One region of the Mycobacterium sp. E2238 genome, then DNA from elsewhere that is predicted to be linked to it. Evidence: riboswitches for the same ligand, from Rfam matches in the RefSeq annotation. Region 1 holds a riboswitch; the other holds the start of a gene.
What was found. Region 1 has a riboswitch for thiamine pyrophosphate ahead of thiO (glycine oxidase ThiO). Riboswitches for the same ligand answer to the same signal wherever they lie in the genome.
Positions count from the first base shown of each region.

Region 2: another riboswitch for thiamine pyrophosphate. It lies ahead of thiC (phosphomethylpyrimidine synthase ThiC); the one in region 1 lies ahead of thiO (glycine oxidase ThiO).

Region 1 is NZ_LZKF01000033.1:5,719-9,119, forward strand. It holds gene A5711_RS02780 (thiazole synthase) at 1-523, opposite strand, end outside; gene thiS (sulfur carrier protein ThiS) at 516-713, opposite strand; gene thiO (glycine oxidase ThiO) at 710-1,726, opposite strand; TPP riboswitch at 1,718-1,849, opposite strand; gene thiE (thiamine phosphate synthase) at 1,886-2,557, shown strand; gene A5711_RS02800 (NUDIX hydrolase) at 2,529-3,161, opposite strand; gene glnX (protein kinase G-activating protein GlnX) at 3,296-3,401, shown strand, end outside.
Region 2 is NZ_LZKF01000197.1:5,719-9,119, forward strand. It holds gene A5711_RS18265 (ATP-binding protein) at 1-609, opposite strand, end outside; gene A5711_RS18270 (STAS domain-containing protein) at 606-968, opposite strand; gene A5711_RS18275 (PAS and ANTAR domain-containing protein) at 1,065-1,715, opposite strand; TPP riboswitch at 1,880-1,989, shown strand; gene thiC (phosphomethylpyrimidine synthase ThiC) at 1,981-3,401, shown strand, end outside.

The sequences.
Region 1 (3,401 bases):
CGACGATCATCTCGATGTTGTGCGGGTTGGTGATGCCCAGGCCGGTGCCGATCGGCGAACCCAGCGGCATCACCGCCGCGCAACCGGCGTCTTCGAGCCGACGCGCCAACACGGGGTCGTCATTGGTGTAGGGCAGGACGACAAACCCGTCGTCGACCAGTTGCTCTGCGGCCCGGACCAATTCGACCGCGTCGGGCAGCAGCGTGCGCTCGTCGGCGATCACCTCCAGCTTGACCCAGTTGGTGTTGAGCGCCTCGCGGGCCAACTGCGCGGTTAACACCGCCTCCGCCGCGCTGCGGCACCCCGCGGTATTGGGCAGCGGCGTGATGCCGAGCCGGTTGAGCAGATCCAGCAGCCCCGTCCCGCCGTCGGCGTCGACGCGCCGCATCGCGACGGTGGTCAACTCGGTGCCCGACGCGACCAACGCCTCCTCCAGCGCTGCCAGGCTGGTCGCCCCCCCGGTGCCCATGATGAGCCGGGAGGCGAAGCTGCGATCGCCGATCGTGAGTTTCAATTCAGCCACCCTGCACCGCCGTCACCACCTCGAGCCGCGCACCATCGAAAAGCGTTGTCGTCCAATTGGATCGCGGCAACACGGCGTCACCCATCGCCACCGCGACGCCCCGCTCCGGGTAACCCAGCGACTGCAGCAGCGCGGCCACCGTCGTCTGCTCGTCGACATCGACCTGCTGCTCGTTGACCACCACGATCATGACGGCGCTCCGACCGGCGCCAGTTGACCGACGATCTGTTCGGCGGTCCATGGCGCCAGCAGAAACCCGGATCGGCCGTGGCCGCCGGCCACCAGGGTTCGCTCGTCCAGGCGTTGCACCAGGGGCAGGTTGTCCGGTGTCATCGGGCGCAGGCCGGCGGCGCACTCGGCGAGTTCGTACTCGCCGAGCGCGGGCAACACCGCACACGCGTCGTCGAGCAGGTCGCGCACTCCGGAGACCACCGGGGCGGTGTCGCGCCCGTGTTCGTATTGGGTGGCCCCGACCACCACCCCGTCCGCACGGGGAACCAGGTACACCTGCCGCCCGTGCACGCGGGCTCGAATGACGCGCTGCGGCACCGGCATACACCCCCGGCGCCAGCGCAGGCGCAACACCTCGCCCTTGACCGGGCGCACCGGCAGGCCGGGCCAAAGCGCGGGGGCGTCGATGCCGTTGGCGATCACGACCGCGTCGCCGTCGACCGCGGACAGTTCGTGCGCCGGCGGGGCCCATCGCACGCCGAGGCGCTCGCATTCCGCGGCCAGGGCGTCCAGCACCGCGCGGTTGTCCACCGCCAGCTCGGTGGGGGCCCGAAAGCCGTGCCGGATGCCTTGCGCCAGCAGCGGTTCCAGATCCCGGGCGGCCGACTCCCAGACCACCGGATGCCCCTGCGCGGACAGCCAGTCGGCGACGGTGCGCAGGTCGGCGACGTCGGCCCGGTCGACGGCCACCACCAGCGACTCGCGGGCGGTGATCACCTGCGGGGGAAGCCCGTCGGTGAAGCCGCCCTCGCGCCACAGCCGCAGCGACTCCAGCCCCAGCTGCAGCAGCCGCTCCTCACCGGGCCAGCCTTCGCTGTGCGGGGCCAGCATGCCGCCGGCGACCCAGGACGCGCCCCGCTCGGAAGTGCGGTGCACCCGGACCGACCATCCGGCCTGCGCGGCGCGGCGCGCCACCGACAGCCCGATGACGCCCCCGCCGATGACGGCCAACGACCCAGGGTCTGTTGGCATCCTTGGCCTCCCTTCGCCGGCATGACCCGGATCAGGTGTGACGGTAAGGGCAGGTCCCGCTGACCTGGCTGTGCCCACTCTCAGCCCCGCAGATGACTACCCGGGACTCCCGTGTCTGTAAGTTCTTCGGCTTCCACGCTAGCGCGCTAGCGTCGCGGTGTGCATCAGCGAGTTATCCGCCTGGCGGCCGCGCGGTTATATCTGTGTACCGACGCGCGCCGGGAGCGCGGCGATCTGGGCGAGTTCGCCGACGCCGCGCTGGCCGGCGGGGTCGATATCATCCAGCTGCGCGACAAGGGGTCGCCCGGTGAGCAGCGGTTCGGGGCCCTCGAGGCTCGCGACGAGCTGGCGGCGTGCGAGATCCTGGCCGACGCGGCCCGCCGGCACGGCGCCCTGTTCGCGGTGAATGACCGGGCGGACATCGCCCGCGCGGCGGGCGCCGATGTGCTGCACCTCGGGCAGGGTGACCTGCCGCTGGAGGTGGCCCGCGAAATCGTCGGCCCGGACACGCTGCTCGGCCTGTCGAGCCATGACCGCGATCAGGCCGCGGCCGCCGCGGCGGGCGAGGCGGACTATTTCTGCGTCGGCCCGTGCTGGCCCACCCCGACCAAACCGGGGCGGGAGGCGCCGGGCCTGGGGCTGGTGCGGTCGGCCGCCGACCTCGGCGGCGCAAAGCCGTGGTTCGCGATCGGCGGCATCGACGAGCGGCGACTGCCCGAGGTGCTCGCCGCCGGCGCGCGGCGGATCGTGGTGGTGCGGGCGATCACGGCGGCCGCCGACCCGCGGGCCGCGGCGCAGCGGCTCAGTGCGGCGCTTGCAGCAGCGAGCTGATCCGCCGGCTGAGGTGCGACGGCTCCTCGTCGGCGTCCCCGGGCATGCACCAGACGAAGACGCCGTCCTCGATCTCCATCGTGCGGGGCAGGTGCCGCCGCCGTTCGTCGGCGTGGCCCAGGGGCACCAGCGCCGTGGCCGTGCGCAGCCGGTGCCAGCTCGCGGCGAAGCCGGGATGCAGCGGCAGCTCGGCCACCTCGTCCTCGGCGACCCAGCGCATCTCGGCGCTCTCCCCGTTGGGCACGGTGTGCAGCAACTCGGCGGCGTCGGCGACCACCGTGGTATAGGTCCAACGGGCGCCGCCGAGCCCGCCGACCTCGGCCGTGACCACCGTCGACCGCACGGTCAGCAACTCGCCGTGCAGGCCGGCCTCCTCGTGCGCCTCGCGGACCGCGGTCTCCTCCGGCGTCTCGTGGCTGTCGCGGGCGCCGCCCGGCAAACCCCAGGTTCCGCCCTGATGGCTCCACACCGCGCGATGCTGCAGCAGCACCGCCGGGGTGCCGTCCGGCCGCGGGGCCCGCAGCAGCAGACCGGCCGCGCCGTACCGGCCCCAGTAATGGGCGCCGCTGTGGGAGACCACCCAACCGTCACCGTCGCCCTGCACGAGTTCAGGATATGCACGTGATCGCCTGGTCAATTGGTCTGCCTCCACCCATCCGCCGCAACATTCTCTTAGAATTCGCTTATAGAGGTTCGTGCAGCGTTCCGGTGGCCGCGAAAGATGAGGGCTGATAACTCGTGACGGTTGAGCTGGCGCACCCGTCGACCGAGCCGCAGGGGTCGCGGTCGCCGGCCGAACCGGCCCATCCGCGCTGGTGGTTCATTTCCACCACGCCCGGCCGCA
Region 2 (3,401 bases), on a different contig from region 1:
CAAGTCCAGCGGCTGCGCCTCGCATATCGCGACGGTGCTGCTCACCGCGTTGTCGATGGCGTGCGCGTCCATCACGGCGGTCGCGACCGCGTTGAGCAAGTGGAGCCGACGCTCACTCAACACCCGGTCGGTCGTTTCGATCACCGCGCAGAAAACGGCCGGGACCCCACCGTCGCCGCCGATGATGGGGCTGTAGGTGAAGGTGAAATACCGCTCCTGGGATTCACCACCGGTGATGAGCTGCAGCATCAGGTCGTCGGACCAGGTCGCGACGCCGGTCTCCATCACGCTGGTGAGCATCGGGGAGATCTGCTCCCAGATTTCCCACCACACCTGCTCCGCGGGGCAACCCAGGGCCGCGGGGTGCTTGTCTCCCAGGATCTGCGCGTAGCCGTCGTTGTACATCAGGAAGAGGTTTTCCGGCCCTAACCAGAGCACGATGGGGAACCGCGAGGTCAGGGCGATCGCCACGGCCGCGCGCACCTCGGCGGACCAGCCCCGCGGCGATCCCAACGGATGGGCGTCCCAGTCGAATTCGGCGAAGCGGCGGCCCATCTCGCCGCCCAGCTCGACCGCAGCCGCCAGGTCGGGCGGCAGCGCCGGGTTCATTGCTGTCGCTTGTGTTGCAGAGCCTCGGGCAGCGTCGGGTAGATGTCGAAGATCCGATCCAGTTCGGTCACCTCGATCGGACGAAGCACTTGGTCGTTGTTGGCGACCAGGCGGACGGCCGTCCCGGCTTCCTTGCCTTCGTCGTGGCACTCGAGCACGGCGTTCAACGCCGCGCTGCCGAAGAAGTCGACGGCCTGCAGGTCGACGACCACCAGCCGGGCCGGGTGAGTCTCGGCCAACTTGAGCGCGGCGTTCAGGTGAGTGGCTACCTCTTCGACGGTACTGGAGTCGACGGCGCCCGCAACGCGCACGACGACCGCATCCTCGAGAGACTCATGTTCCACCGCCAACAACTCCAGCGCCTTTCACAGTCGTCCGAATGCGCGGCGTGCGCCGCTCGGAGCGTCTAGGAACACTAACTGTTTGCGGGCTGCCGCGTTCGCGTATTCCTCTGGTTACCCGGCGGACTCGGCGGTTATCCGTTCGTGCACCGTCAACAGCAGATGATCGAACTGACCCTGCAGAGTGGCCGTCGAGCCTTCGAGGGTAGTCACCTCGGCGAGTAGTTGCCGGGCCAGCGCACGCAGCTTCACGTTGGTCTCTTGCGACCGCCACTGCAGCACGCGAAACGCCTGCTCGGCGCTGACCCGGTAGACGAACATCAGCACGCCCTTGGCCTGCTCGATCGCCGCGCGGTTTTCGAAGAGGTCGGGCAGGGCTTCGTCGAGCACCTCTTGCCGGGTTTCGTCGAACGTGTTGGTGAGGTCGATGTAATAGCCCGCGGTGCCCACCACGGCGCCCGACTCGTCGTGCATGCGGTCGGCCACGACGATCGCGTCGTGCACGTTGCCGGACGTGTCGAGGAACCGGTGCCGACTGGAGAAGGACTCCGCCGACTGCAGGGCGTAGTCGAGCACCTCCTGGACGTGCCGGCGGTCGTCGGGGTGCTTGTGCGACAACAACAGCTTCGTCGTGGGCTCGACGGTGCCCGGTTCGTAACCGTGCATCCTGGCCACCTCGTCGGACCACTCCCAGCGCTCACCGATGAACCAGAACCGAAACGTGCCGACGTTGAGATGACAGGCGGCCGCCTCGGGCGGACTCAGCTCGTGGCCGCTGCGGGACGTGTCGGCCGTCGGCCCGTCCGTTTCCCCTTGCTCTTGCACGTTTGCATCCTTACACCAGGGGGATACCACCGGCTACCGCCCTGACCAAAAGGCGCGCCCACATGCCAGCAGGTCCGGGGTGGGGGTAACGTCGCGTGCGGACCATCCAAAAACGCGGGAGCGCACGTCGAATGCGCTGAGAGGACGGCTGGGGCCGTCGACCGTACGAACCTGACCGGGTAATGCCGGCGTAGGGAGATGAAAAATGACTGATGTCCTTTCCCAAGCCGTCGAGGCTTCCGTCACCACGGGACCCATCGCAGGCAGCAGCAAGGTCTACCGCGACGTCGAGGGGTTCCCCGGTGCTCGCGTCCCGTTCCGGCGCGTGCACCTGTCCACCGGCGACCACTTCGACCTCTACGACACCTCCGGCCCGTACACCGACGCGCACGCTGTCATCGACCTGACGACCGGGCTGCCGGCGCGGCCGGGGGTGGTCCGCGACCGCGGCACCCAGCTGCAGCGGGCGCGGGCCGGCGAGATCACGGCCGAGATGGCATACATCGCCGCCCGCGAGGACATGCCCGCCGAGCTGGTGCGCGACGAGGTCGCCCGCGGCCGCGCGGTGATCCCCGCCAACCACAACCACTCCGAGATCGAGCCGATGATCATCGGCAAGGCCTTCGCGGTGAAGGTCAACGCCAACATCGGCAACTCCGCGGTGACGTCGTCGATCGCCGAGGAGGTCGACAAGATGGTGTGGGCCACCCGCTGGGGTGCGGACACCATCATGGACCTGTCCACCGGCAAGAACATCCACGAAACCCGCGAGTGGATCCTGCGCAACTCCCCCGTCCCGGTCGGCACCGTGCCCATCTACCAGGCGCTGGAAAAGGTGAAGGGCGACCCGACGGAACTCACGTGGGAGATCTACCGCGACACCGTGATCGAGCAGTGCGAGCAGGGCGTGGACTACATGACCGTGCACGCCGGCGTGCTGCTGCGGTACGTGCCGCTGACCGCCAAGCGGGTCACCGGCATCGTGTCCCGCGGCGGGTCGATCATGGCGGCCTGGTGCCTGGCCCATCACCGGGAGTCGTTCCTCTACACCAACTTCGAGGAGCTCTGCGACATCTTCGCCCGCTACGACGTCACCTTCTCGCTCGGCGACGGGCTGCGGCCGGGGTCGATCGCCGACGCCAACGACGCCGCGCAGTTCGCCGAGCTGCGCACCCTGGGCGAGCTGACCAAGATCGCGAAAGCCCGCGGCGCGCAGGTGATGATCGAGGGACCGGGACACGTCCCGATGCACAAGATCGTCGAGAATGTGCGGCTGGAAGAGGAGCTGTGCGAGGAGGCCCCGTTCTACACGCTGGGCCCGCTGGCCACTGACATCGCGCCGGCCTACGACCACATCACCTCGGCGATCGGCGCGGCCATCATCGCGCAGGCCGGCACCGCGATGCTGTGCTACGTGACGCCCAAGGAGCACCTGGGGCTGCCGGACCGCAAGGACGTCAAGGACGGGGTGATCGCCTACAAGATCGCCGCCCACTCCGCCGACCTGGCCAAGGGGCATCCGCGCGCCCAGGAACGCGACGACGCGTTGAGCACGGCCCGCTTCGAGTTCCGCTGGAACGACCAGTTCGCGCTGTCGTTGGACCCCGACACCGCAAGGGAATTCCA